3 regions of the Alishewanella maricola genome follow, and region 3 is predicted to be linked to each of the others. Evidence: predicted binding sites of a transcription regulator. Region 3 holds the regulator's gene; each other region holds the start of a gene.
The links. Region 3 encodes FNR, which switches genes on or off when oxygen is low (the NO sensors DNR and NnrR bind a similar motif). Its sites were predicted from a motif close to TTGATCTAGATCAA; they were not measured.
Positions count from the first base shown of each region.

Region 1: JAO78_RS05815 (GbsR/MarR family transcriptional regulator) is a predicted target of FNR. The motif match lies at 2,068-2,081, and genes of this name have one in related genera.
Region 2: apt (adenine phosphoribosyltransferase) is a predicted target of FNR. The motif match lies at 2,425-2,438, and genes of this name have one in related genera.

Region 1 covers NZ_JAEINI020000003.1:46,658-51,128, reverse strand. Annotated here, with positions in the region: gene JAO78_RS05825 (cytochrome d ubiquinol oxidase subunit II) at 1-64, opposite strand, end outside; gene JAO78_RS05820 (cytochrome ubiquinol oxidase subunit I) at 64-1,440, opposite strand; gene JAO78_RS05815 (GbsR/MarR family transcriptional regulator) at 1,462-2,013, opposite strand; tRNA gene JAO78_RS05810 (tRNA-Leu) at 2,287-2,373, shown strand; gene JAO78_RS05805 (methyl-accepting chemotaxis protein) at 2,819-4,438, shown strand.
Region 2 covers NZ_JAEINI020000001.1:491,955-496,425, forward strand. Annotated here, with positions in the region: gene JAO78_RS02435 (TonB-dependent receptor plug domain-containing protein) at 1-2,303, shown strand, start outside; gene apt (adenine phosphoribosyltransferase) at 2,650-3,198, shown strand; gene dnaX (DNA polymerase III subunit gamma/tau) at 3,241-4,471, shown strand, end outside.
Region 3 covers NZ_JAEINI020000004.1:340,974-345,444, forward strand. Annotated here, with positions in the region: gene ttcA (tRNA 2-thiocytidine(32) synthetase TtcA) at 1-790, opposite strand, end outside; gene uspE (universal stress protein UspE) at 859-1,791, opposite strand; gene fnr (fumarate/nitrate reduction transcriptional regulator Fnr) at 1,889-2,593, opposite strand; gene JAO78_RS08670 (sulfite exporter TauE/SafE family protein) at 2,629-3,303, opposite strand; gene ccoS (cbb3-type cytochrome oxidase assembly protein CcoS) at 3,293-3,472, opposite strand; gene JAO78_RS08680 (heavy metal translocating P-type ATPase) at 3,469-4,471, opposite strand, start outside.

The sequences.
Region 1 (4,471 bases), on a different contig from region 3:
AAATCGACAGGGCCGTCAGGCCACCAAAAACCAGGGCCAAATGTTCGGCCGTTAACCAATTCATCATGCTGAAGCTCCTGTGGCTTTGTCAGTGGCTGGCGCGTTTTCAGGTAAACCGGGCATCGTTAGGTCATACTCTTCTACTTCTACCGCACGCTTGGCTAACCAGAATAACGTTTTGATATAGAGCACCAGCAACACGGCGTACAGCACTAAATATAAGCCTAGGGTTAGCGCGACATGCTCACTCGGTACGGTAGTTACCGCGTCACGTGTTTTTAATAAGCCATATACTAAGTAGGGCTGCCGACCAATTTCGGTGACATACCAGCCGGCTAGGGTGGCGATCCAGCCCGAGAACGTCATACCGATAAGGAGTTTTAAATGCAGCGGTGTCAGCGTTTTATGCCTCACTAGTTTAATACTGCTCCACCAAGCCACTAACAGCATTAACATGCCGATTCCCACCATAACGCGGAAGCTATAAAACACTGGTGCTACCGGCGGGTGCTCGCCGACAAACTCATTTAAGCCTTTCAGTTCGCCATTTGGATCGTGCGTTAAAATTAAGCTGGCTAATTTCGGGATCTCAATTGCAAAGCGATTTTGCTGGGTTTCGGCATCGGGGATGGCAAATAACACCAGAGGTGCGCCTTTTTCGGTATGCCAAATACCTTCCATTGCCGCGATCTTTTGCGGTTGATGTTCTAAGGTGTTTAAGCCATGGAAATCACCGACCAATGCCTGAGTGGGCGCTAAAATTGCCGCAGTAAATAAAGCGGTTTTAAGCGTCAGTTTCGGGGCTTTTTTATTATCGCCACGCAATAAGCGATAGGCAGAAATACCGGCCACCAGGAAACAAACGGTGAGGGCCGAGGCCAGCAACATATGCATAAAGCGATAGGGAAAAGACGGGTTAAAAATAATCGCGAACCAGTCGGTGGCATGCACTACGCCATCGCGCATTTCAAAACCTGCTGGCGTTTGCATCCATGAATTCAGCACTAAGATCCAAAATGCCGAGAAAGTGGTGCCTAAGGCGACTAAAAAGGTGGCGAGGGTATGCGCCCAGCGCGGCACTTTATGAAAGCCAAATAACATGATGCCGAGCATGGTGGCTTCAAGGAAAAACGCTGTTAAGATTTCATACGCCAGTAAGGGCCCGGCAATATTGCCAATGGTTTCCATAAAACCAGGCCAGTTGGTGCCAAACTGGAATGACATGGTAATACCGCTAACGACACCCAGCGCAAAGGTTAACGCAAACACCTTGACCCAAAAGCGATAAGCGCGCATCCAAACGGGATGTTGCGAAAAATCGAAGCGTAATTTGAAGTAAAATAACAACCAACCTAAGGCAATGGTAATGGTTGGGAACAGGATATGAAAACTTATATTGGCCGCAAATTGAATACGCGACAGAATTAACGTGTCTAACATAACCACCTCAGCAATAGCCTATTAAGCGTCTTTTTTCGAGCGAAACTTTTCGGTAAATTCCAACACCTTGCCAACCCCAGAACCGAGCTTCATTAAGGTGTTTAACTTTTCTGGCGACAAGGACTGCAAGCTTTGCGTCCATTCGGTAATGTTTTCCAATAAATCATGGATTTCGGTAATGCGTTGTTGCGCGAAGCGTTCTTCTTTGTTGGCCGCTTCATCCATCATCATGTCGCGCAGTAATGACAACGTGGGATCCATCTCACGCTTTCGGCGCTCTTCAAATACTTTATTGGCCATATCCCAAATACTGCCACGGCAAAAATAGTATTCTTTACGATCACCCGCTTTATGTTGCACCTGCACCAGTTGCCAGCTACCCAGTTCTTTTAAACCCATACTGACGTTGCCACGGGAAATACCTAACAACTCGGCAATCTCATTGGCGCAGATTGGCTCTTCACTGACCACCAGCAAGGCATAAATTTGCCCTACGGTGCGGTTAAACCCCCAGCGACTGCCCATCTCACCAAAGTGACAAACAAAAGACTCAATCATTGGTGTCATTTGCATATTTTGTCCTTATTAAACTTTCAGAAATTTCTGAAACTATTGTACGCTCAGATTTTGATCCTGATCAATGTGTTTCTGGAAAATTTATAATAAGCCCTGTAAAGAGGCTGAAACTGGCGTGAAATCGTTGTCGGGAAGGGCTGACACAGTTGATTTTGTTCGATAAAGCATCAGTTGCGCGCTAATTAGCAGATAATTTCAGAAATCACTTGCAAAAGTGGCTGAGCTTGCATAATATTCGCGCCGTTCTGCTGGAACTAATCAGTACTCGTTGCCCGGGTGGTGAAATCGGTAGACACAAGGGATTTAAAATCCCTCGAGGGAAACCTCGTGCCGGTTCAAGTCCGGCCCCGGGCACCATTTTTATGCGCTTCCCCCCCTTTTTGTCACATTAATTTTTGTTTTTCATTTTCTGTAATGTCCTTATGTATTGCTTTTTATTGTTCTGCTTGTGTCTCTCGCTGTCACATCACGCGGCTTTATAAAAGCTGAAGTTCATGCAAGTTTTGCTTTTATCACTTCAATCCTCGTTCATACGGTTCGTTTCGTACGACAAAATGTGACTCAACATTTCAAGGCTTAATAGCGATGTGGTCAGCGGCAGGCTGGTCAAATTGGCTAACTCGATAACATTGCCATTAGACGGGGCAGTGGTTGTTAGTATTGGATTTATAACAACATTGCCGATTAAAAAGCTGCTATACCGCGTATTTACTGCTAGAGTAAATGAATAAACACACCCTTTATTTTATGGGGTAGTTTTTATTGGCATAAACTATCTCTAAATGGATCAATGAGGCACCCTATGTTCAGGTCATTAAGTATTCAAAAACGATTGCTCAGCGCATTTGGTGCTCTCGTCCTGATGTTGGCGGGTTTAGGCTTTTATAACCTGAACACGATGTCAGATATTCGTGAGCGTGCAAGTCAAGTGGAAACCACTATCTTACCCTCGTTAATGAACTTGGCTGACTTAAATTTAAATGTTACCCGCTTACGGGTATTTACATTAAGGCTGATGCTGACAACGGATATTCGACGTGAAGGCGAAACCTTACAATTAGTTGAAAATGTCCGGGCAGAAGTTAAGAAAAACGTATCAGCTTATGAAAGTGTGATTACGCTTGATGAAGAAAGACAAGTATTCACCGCTTTTAAAAAAACAGAAGAAAGCTATTTAGGCATTCAACAGCAAGTGATTGATTTATTGAAACAAGAGGAAATAGGCTCTGCTTTAGACCTTTTGCCACAGATGAGTGTGCTAGCGAATAGCATGACCCAAGATTTAATAAAATTAACCAGTATAAACCAGCAAGCTGTTGCTGATACGCGTACTGCTTCGATAGATGCCTATGAAAGTGCTAAATGGGTTGTTATCTTTCTCATTGCTTTCGCGGTAATCGTTGCCATTGTTATCGCGCTTGTTATATCAAAAAGCATTAATCAACCATTATCGCAAGTCATTGAATCAGCTCAGTTTATAGCTGGTAGTGATTTAACTCGTGATGTATGTCGAGATGGCAATGATGAGCTAACCACACTGGCGCAGGCCATAGCAAAAATGCAAACTAATCTTCGCGAAGCGATTGGTCATATCTCAAGCTCAGCCAGTCAACTTGCCTCAGCCGCGGAAGAGTTAAACGCGGTGACCGATGAATCCTCTCGTGCTATTCAACTTCAAAATGATGAAGTGCAACAAGCGGCTACTGCGATAACCGAAATGAGCTCTGCGGTGGATGAAGTGGCGGCAACGGCCATGCAAACCTCAGAAGCGTCTATGCAATCCGCTGCTTTAGCGGAAGATGGCAGTAAAAAAGTACTGCAAACCCGTACGGTTATCGACAAGATGAATGCCGATGTCCGGCAAAGTACCAGTGTGATTAATGTCTTAGCTGATAAAGTCTCCTCGATTAACCAGGTATTAGAGGTGATTCGTAGCGTAGCAGAGCAAACGAACTTACTGGCACTGAATGCGGCCATTGAAGCCGCTCGAGCGGGGGATGCCGGCCGTGGTTTTGCCGTGGTTGCCGATGAAGTGCGTAGTTTAGCGCATCGCACTCAAACCTCGACTGGGGAAATTGAGTTGATGATTAATCAGGTGCAATCTTCGGTGAAAGAAGCCGTAAGTGCAATGGGCTTAATAAGCAGCAATGCAGATAATGCACAAAACGTGGCAATTGAAGCGGCCACGGCCTTAACACGTATTGCGGAAAACATTACCAGTATCAGTGATCAAAACCACGTTATCGCCAGCGCAGCCGAAGAGCAATCGAAAGTGGCGCGGGAGATTGATCGAAATATCATTACCATTAGCGATCTTGCCAATCAAACGGCAACTGGCTCGCATCAAACCACGGCCAGTGCTTCAGAGCTGTCTCGTTTAGCAACACAACTCAACGAGTTAGTTAGCCGCTTTAAAGTGTAATGCGCTAGATAGCGCCAGTTATGCTGGCGCTTT
Region 2 (4,471 bases), on a different contig from region 3:
CTGACTATAACTTGCAAACTGAGTTAGCGCGTGGCGATCGTGATTTCTTCGATTGTAACCAGCGTTTATTCTACAGCCAAGCTAACCCAGGTGAGCGTACTGATCCTATCGATCCACGTACCGGTGATTACCACTGTAGTGCTTCGCAATACGGCGTATGGATTTTCAACTATGCACCAGGCGCCTCAAACTTCCGTACTGGCGTAAAAGCTCAATATGACTACGACGGTTTTTTCGCGGCTGCTAACCGTCCAACCTTTAACAGCTTAATTACTTCACCTGGTCCTAATAACATTTCTGTACCAAACGGTTGGTACCCTGTTTCTTACGATAAAGAAACAGATGGCTGGGCTGATGCTGATCACCCATTCCAAAACGCACAATCTATGATCCCAGAAAGCGAAGTGGCTTCTGTGTTCATGATGGGTGATTATGATTTAACTGATAATATTTCAGCCTATTCTGAGTTAATTTACAGTCAACGTAAGACTGAAGTGAACAGCTTCCGTCAGTTCTGGACCGCGCAATTAGGTGGCAGACGTTACATTCGTGGTGGTACAGTTGATGGATGGGGTGGTGATGCTGTAGGTTTCATGCCTGTTGCGATGACTGACCACTCTGGCGGTGAAACGACTATTGATTACAGTCGTTACGTATTAGGCTTAGAAGGCTCATTAGGTGATTGGTCTTGGGATGTGTCATTCCAAAACAGTTACAACAAAGGTACATACAACAACAAAGTTATCCTATTTGATGCGATGGATATGGCTCAAAATGCTGTATACGGTGGCCCATGTGCCGGTGCAGTATCACCTGTTTCAGGTAAGGCCTGTACACCAGTAGATTGGTTAAGCCCAGATCACATCAATGGTAATCAATCTCAAGCCGTTAAAGACTTCTTATTTGATATTGACTATGGTGTAACAACTTATCGTCAATCAACTATCGACGGTTATATCACCGGTGATTTGTTTGAATTACCAGCCGGTATGATCAGTACTGCGGTAGGTGCATCATTTCAACAAGATGCGTTAAATGACGTGCCAGGTGAAGCTACTTTAGCAGGCAACTTGTGGGGTTCTACGGGTGCCGGTATCACTGCTGGTTCTGCCAACACTCGTGCAGTTTACAGTGAAGTGTTTGTGCCAGTTTTACGTGATATGTTCTTAGCGGAAAGTTTGGATATCACCGCTTCTGGTCGTTGGACTGATGTTTCTACTTACGGCTCTGATTCAACGTTTAAAGTATCTGCAAACTGGGTTATCGGTAACGGATTCCAAGTTCGTGCTTCTCGTGGTTCTTCATTCCGTGCTCCGGCACTGTTTGAGTTGTTCTTAGAAGGCCAAACGGGCTTCTTGAACCAAACTGGTAACGATCCTTGCTTAAACTGGTCTGCTCGCTTAGATGAAGGTACAATTGACCCTCGTATAGCGGCTAACTGTAATGCTGATGGTGTGCCAGCTACTTATGTTAATCCAGGTAGCTCAATGACTTCTATCACCGGTGGTGGTGCAGGTCTACTTGAAGCCGAAACCTCGATTTCCCAAGGCATTGGTATTGTTTGGAAGAGCCCGGAAGACAAATTTGGTTTCTCAGCAGATTACTACGATGTTGTGATCAGCAGCCAAGTGTCTAACATTGGTGGTGGTACTGTTTTAGACTTATGCTACCGTTCAGAAAACTTCCCAAATGAGCCATTCTGTGACCAGTTTACGCGTCGTGATGGTTCTGCAGCAGGCGACTTTGGTATTGACACCGTTCGTGGTGGTTATGTCAACGTAGCACAACAAAAAGTCCGTGGTACTGACTTCTTGTTTACTTACCAAGATGATTTTGATTTTGGTTCATTACGTATTCGCTTAGATCACACGGTTCAGTTTGAGCGTTCATTCAAGCAGTTCCCTGACAGTGATCCTTCGCAATATGTTGGTGATGTAGGTGATCCGAAGCACGTAGGTACGTTAAGCACCACGTTAAATCGTGACGGCTGGCGTTACACTTGGAACATGCGTTATGTTTCAGGCACAGACGATTACAAATACTTCGCGAATGGTAACCAGACGACTTACCGTGGTCAGCCATCAACGTTTATTGCTGAAACACCTACTTACATCCTACACTCTGCTTCAGTACAAAGAGATATCTATGGTGTAGATGTGACCTTCGGTATTGCAAACTTGTTTGATAAAGCACCGCCACAAGGTTCTCCAGCAGGCGTACGTACAGCGGGTAACTCTATCCTGTACTCTCAGTATGAGTTCATTGGCCGTCGTGCATTCTTGAACATGTCTTACGATTTCTAATTTGCGCTAGCGAATTAGTGATAGTTTGAATAAAGCCCCGTTTTGCGGGGCTTTTCTTTTGTGATAATTCAAGCCTAATGCTTTTCAAATAGGCATAAATTCATTACCATAAGCACCAGTTTTGATTTGAATCAACTTTTGCGCGGTAGAAATAAATGGCTGACGAAAACTTTAAAGACTCTTTGAATGCAAAACAGATACTGATATTTGTAATTGTTTTTGTAAGTTTGCTGTGTTTAGTGCCAATTTTACGCTGGGTACAGTTATTGGGTTAATGCAGTTTTGCATTTGCCAGATAGCCGCCACTCGGGCGGCTTTTTTATCGGTTTAATACAAGGGTAAAGCAATGGATTATCAAGCATTAGCAGCAGAATTGAAGCGCGTGATCAAAACGGTAGAAAACTACCCGAAACCGGGCATTACTTTTCGGGATGTTACCAGCTTAATGCAAGATGGCCCCAGTTTTAAAAAAGTGATTGATGCTTTTGCGGCGCATTATCAGCAGCAAGGTATTACTAAGATTATTGGTACGGAATCTCGCGGTTTTATTTTTGGGGCGCCTTTGGCTTATGCGTTGGGTATTTCGTTCGTGCCTGTGCGTAAACCAGGTAAATTACCTCGCGAACGGATCTCGCAGGCATACACCTTAGAATACGGCCAAGATGCACTGGAATTACATGCTGACGCCATCGCTGCAGGTGATAAAGTGTTATTGGTTGATGATTTGCTAGCCACTGGCGGTACTATCGATGCTACCGTGCAATTAGTGCGTCGTTTAGGCGGTCAAGTTGAAGATGCGGCCTTTGTTATCGCTTTACCTGAATTAGGGGGCGTGGCAAGACTTGAAGCCTTAGGCTTGAAACTTTGCAGTTTGGTTGAGTATCAAGGCGAATAAGTTTAGGCTAGGCACTGTGATGTTAGGTGCAGGAAAGCGGGCATGAGTTATCAGGTTTTAGCAAGAAAATGGCGGCCACGTCATTTTAGTGAGTTGGTAGGGCAACAGCATGTAAAAACCGCGTTGGCGAATGCCCTAACCAGCAGTCGCTTACATCATGCTTATTTATTTACCGGCACCCGTGGTGTCGGTAAAACGACCATCGCCCGTATTTTTGCCAAAAGTTTAAATTGTGAAACGGGTATTACCGCAACGCCTTGTGGCCAGTGTAGTGCTTGCCAAGAAATTGATGCCGGCAATTTTGTTGATTTGCTCGAAATTGATGCGGCTTCTCGAACTAAGGTTGAAGACACCCGCGATCTACTGGATAACGTGCAATATGCACCCAGTCGTGGTCGTTTTAAAGTGTACCTGATTGATGAAGTGCATATGCTGTCGCGGCATAGTTTTAATGCTTTATTGAAAACCCTGGAAGAGCCTCCGCCGCACGTCAAATTTTTGCTTGCAACGACTGATCCGCAAAAGTTACCCATCACGGTCCTCTCGCGTTGTTTACAATTTAGTTTAAAAGCCCTGACGCCGGTGCAAATTGAGCAGCATTTAGCAGAAGTGCTGGCTGCCGAGCAGATCCCGTTTGAAGCGGCTGCGCTCACCGCCTTAGCCAAGGCGGCCAAAGGCAGTTTACGCGATTCGTTAAGTTTAACCGACCAAGCCATTGCGCTAAGTAATAGCAATCTTACCGTCGAAACCGTGCGTCAGATGTTGGGCTTATTAGATACCCGTTTTGCTGTAAGTTTACTGAGTGCGCTGTTAGCCGCCGATATGGCGCAGCTGCAGCAGGCGTTACAAGAACTGTTAAGTCAACAATCTGATTATCAGCAGGTGTTAGATGATATGTTGTCGCTGTTGCATCTGACCGCGCTAACACAACTGCAGCCTGCTGCGTCAGACTTATCTGAACAAGCCGAAATGATCCGTTACTGGGCTGCGCATTTAGCGCCTGAGGCGGTGCAGTTGTATTATCAATTGTTAATTAGTGGCAAGAAGGAGCTCCCTTTCGCACCAGAGCCGGTGGTCGGGCTAGAAATGGCGTTATTACGGGCCATGGCCTTTGTACCCGCGAGCCGTACAGAGCCGCAAAGTTCGGCGCCAACGCAAGCGCTATCAACACCAGCCGCCTCGACACCTCAGGCACGCCCAGCCGTAATGACTGCGCCAATTGCTCCACACGCTATGGCGCCCGTTACTGCGCCAAGTCAGGTAACCTCTGCGG
Region 3 (4,471 bases):
TCAGCCCTGCGAAATTAAACAGCGATTTATCTGCTAAATGTGATGGCACGATGTTTTGCATGGCTTGAAACATGGTCTCGATGCGCCCAGGAAAGCGTTTATCCCAATCTTGCAGCATTTCTTTGACCACTTGGCGCTGCAGGCCGTCTTGTGAGCCACAAAGGTTACAAGGGATGATCGGAAACTCACGCGCGACAGCGTATTTTTCAATGTCTTTTTCTTTGCAATAAGCTAAAGGTCGGATCACGATATGTTCACCGTTGTCACTGACCAGTTTAGGCGGCATCGACTTCATCTTGCCACCATAAAACATGTTTAAAAACAGGGTTTCAAGCATATCATCACGATGATGGCCTAACGCAATTTTAGTGGCGCCCAGCTCTTTTGCAGTACGATATAAAATGCCCCGGCGCAAACGTGAACACAGCGAACAGGTGGTTTTACCCTCTGGAATTTTATCTTTGACTATCGAGTAGGTATCTTCAGTAACAATCAGATATTCAATACCCAGCTGGTTTAAATACTGAGGTAATACCTCAGCAGGGAAGCCAGGTTGTTTTTGATCGAGGTTAACAGCAATAAGGCTAAAATTTACCGGCGCGGATTGCTGTAAATTCATCAGGATATCGAGCATGGTGTAAGAGTCTTTGCCGCCAGAAAGGCAGACCATGATCTTATCACCTTCTTCAATCATGCCGAAATCAGCAATGGCTTGACCCACACCCCGGCGCAATCTTTTGTGTAATTTGTTCAGATTGTATTGAGCTTTTGCTTGTGCTGCGTGCGACATCAGTAACTACCCGCCAGAAAAAAGGCGCTCATTATACCCAACCTCGCGCCTTTACCAAAGTCTGATAGTTAGCTTTTTTCAAGCGGACAAATAAAGTCAGCCGGTTTCATGGCTAATACATCGCAATCTAGGCGGTCGATGACATGTTCAGCGGTATTACCAATGATCGCCGCGGATAAGCCCGTACGCCCAATAGTGCCGATAATGACCATTTCGGCATCCAGCTTTTTGGCCAGTTTCGGGATCACGTCTTCGGGCATACCTTCTAACACATGACATTGCTCGTTACTAATTTGATGTTTTTCGGCCAGACTTAATATCGCATCTTTATGATGGCGGCGTAGGGTGTCATTGTATTCTTGTGGATTAAACTCGGGGATCTCAATTGCGATATTCACCGGGGTGCCGGGGTAGGCATTGACTAAATGCACCCTAGCATCGAGTAATTGCGACATTTGTTGTGCTTTGTGGATCACTCGTTGATTTAATGACAGGTGATGCTCTTGCTCACTACCCGCATTAACGGCAGCAATGATATTGCCTTTAGCAGGCCAAGCATGATCTTTAACTAACAATACTGGGCAAGGACATTTACGCAAAATATGCCAATCGGTCGGCGTAAAAATCATCGATTTTAAAACATCATGATCATGCGTCCCTTTGATCACCAGATCATAATTATTATCTAAGACGGTTTTCACTACGGCTTCAAAGGGGCGATTGTGCCAAACCACGTGCATTTTGATGTTTAAACCCAAGGCGCTGGGTTGTTCTAAAAAGGTTTTGACCCAAAGCTCGCGATCTTTAATCACCGACTGTTTCATCGATTCGCGCTCGTCACCCGATAACATGGTGGTCATCTCGTAAGAGAATTCATAAACACTAAGAAAAGCGGTCAGTTGACAGCCTTGTTTGCGGGCAAGTTCGATGGCTCTATCGAGCGCTTTTTGCTCATCAGCGCTCGGATCTAAAACCACTAACACATTATTGTAAATAGACATTAAAGCTTCCCTCTTAAGTCAATCAGCTTATCTAAGTGTAGACCAAGATAAGCGATTAATAGGGATTTATGTTTGTGCTATATCAAGTTAAGGGGAGTTAACATTGGCCTGAAAGCGCGGTTAAGCTGGGAGCATCCAAAATGGTGATAAGTTTGCCATCAACTTGAATGATTTCATCTTTGTGCATTTTACTCAGCAAACGGCTGATGGTTTCTACGGTCAAGCCCAAATAATTACCAATGTCGCTGCGGGTCATACTGAGCCGGAAGGCTTTTTCAGAAAAACCACGATTGCCATAACGAGAAGCCAAATGATTTAAAAAAGTTGCCAATTTTTGCTCTGCGGTTTTACGATTTAACAGCAACATCATTTGTTGATCAGATTGAATATCTTGGCTCATTAAACGCATCATTTGCTGGCGTAGTTTAGGTAATTGACTTAACAGATTTTCAAGGTTTTGATAGGGTATTTCACAAATCATACCGGTTTCTAAGGCTTCAGCATAGCTGGCATGTTTTTCAGTATTGATGGCGTCAAAACCAATGACATCGCCAGGTAAATGAAAGCCGGTGATTTGCTGCTCACCTTGTGAGGTGAGCGTAAAGGTTTTAAAAGAACCCGTGCGGATGGCATACAGCGATTTAAGCTCGTTACCGCTTTCAAACAACATATCGCCTTTGTGCAAAGGGCGTTTTCGCTGAATAATATCATCAAGTTTGCTCATTTCTTGCTCACTGAGCGAAAACGGTAAACACAGTTGACTAAAACCGCAATCCTGACAATTTATAGCTGAACGTTGCATCACACACACCCTTTTACCCTTAATAGGGTAACAGCTTAAAAAACTAGTCTATGCAAAGCAAGCCATATTGTGTAAATACCATAAACCGCTAACAATAATGCCGCACTGTAACGAAACCATAATTGGTTTTTTAGTTTGACTAGGCTATTAGCCGCGGAGCCAAATACCAGTAACGCCGGTAAGGTGCCGACGCCAAAAAGTAACATGATCAGTGCACCGCTACTGGCACTGCCGCTGGCTAAACTCCAACTAAGGGTCGAATAAACCAAACCACAAGGCAAAAAGCCCCATAACATGCCATAGCTTAAGGCTTTACCACTGCTATCAAGCGGTAATAAGCGTTTGGTATAAGGTTGGATAAAGCGCCACAAACCTTGCCCTGCGCGCTCTAAGCGTGTTAAACCAAACCAAAGTCTCGCAATATACAGCGCCATCGCCAGCAATAATAAGCCGGCCAATAAACGTAACCCAATAAAAGTGGCCCCGGTAATGCCCATAGCGGTCGCACCAAAATAACCAACAAGGCCACCAAAGCAGGCATAAGTAATCAAGCGGCCAAGGCTTAACAACAGTTGTAAGCGAAACTTTTGCCAAGCACTTTGGGCAGGCATGGCAAATTGTAAGGCGGCAACAATACCACCGCACATGACTAAACAATGGCTGCTGCCTAAAAAGCCAATCAGCAGCGCCGCGACATAATCAATGTTCATCAGGCTTGTTCGGTGGTGTCGCTTTGGGCTTATCTTCGTCGAACAAGATACTTAAGCCTTCTTTTTCTAAATCTTCAAATTGCTTTGAGCGCACCGCCCAAAAGAAGATACCAATGCCAATAGCCACAAACAGGATGGCAATCGGGATCAGTACATAGATAATGCTCATTTTTTCAGTAACCTCAATGAATTGGATACCACTAACAGCGAGCTAAACGACATGCCAATCACGGCAATGTAAGGGGAAACAAAACCCGCAACGGCTAGAGGGATAATAACCAGATTGTAGCCCACTGACCAGCCAAGGTTCTGTTTGATCACCCGGGCGGTTTGTTTGCCACCTTGAAGAAGGTTTTGTAATAAGCGTAAATCGGCTTTTAAAAATACCACATCTGCTTGGTTTTTCGATAAATCGGTGCCAGATTGCACCGCAACTGAAATATGCGCAGCGTTAAAGCTCGGACTATCGTTAATACCGTCACCCAGCATCAGCACTTTGGCACCTGTTGCGATTAATTGTTGGATCTCGGTGACTTTATCTTCAGGGCTGCAGCCTTTGTGCATAAAGTCGAGTTTTAACGCTGCGGTTAATTGTTCTGCTTGTACCGAGTGATCACCGGTTAACATCCCCAGTTTATAGCCTTGCTGCTGAAGTTGCTGAATTAACGCCGTCGCTTCTTCGCGTAATTTATCGACGAGTTGCAACTTGGCTTGCAGTTGGTTATCGAGAGTAAAATACACCTGCCATTCTGGCTCTGCTGGTACGCCACAAAATTGTGCGCTGCCCACTTTGAGTTGCTGGCCTTGCCAACGAGCACGAATACCGGCGCCAATGGCTACCTGTACGTCGTTTAATGTTAGGGGCTGCGTTAAATACGGCGCAAAGGCCCGGGCAATCGGATGCTCAGAATATTGTTCTAAATTGGCCACTAAGTTAAGTAAATCGGTTTCAGCAAGGGCAGGGTTGACCCTGTGCACCTGTTGTAAGCTAAATTTACCTTCAGTTAAGGTGCCGGTTTTATCTACCACGATATGGCTAATGTTGGGTAAAACCTCAAGCACTTGAGCATTTTTAATCAGCACGCCTTGTCGATTTAATCTGGCCAAGGCACAGGTTATCGCCGTGGGGGTCGCTAAGCTAAGGGCGCAAGGGCAGGTGGCAACTAAC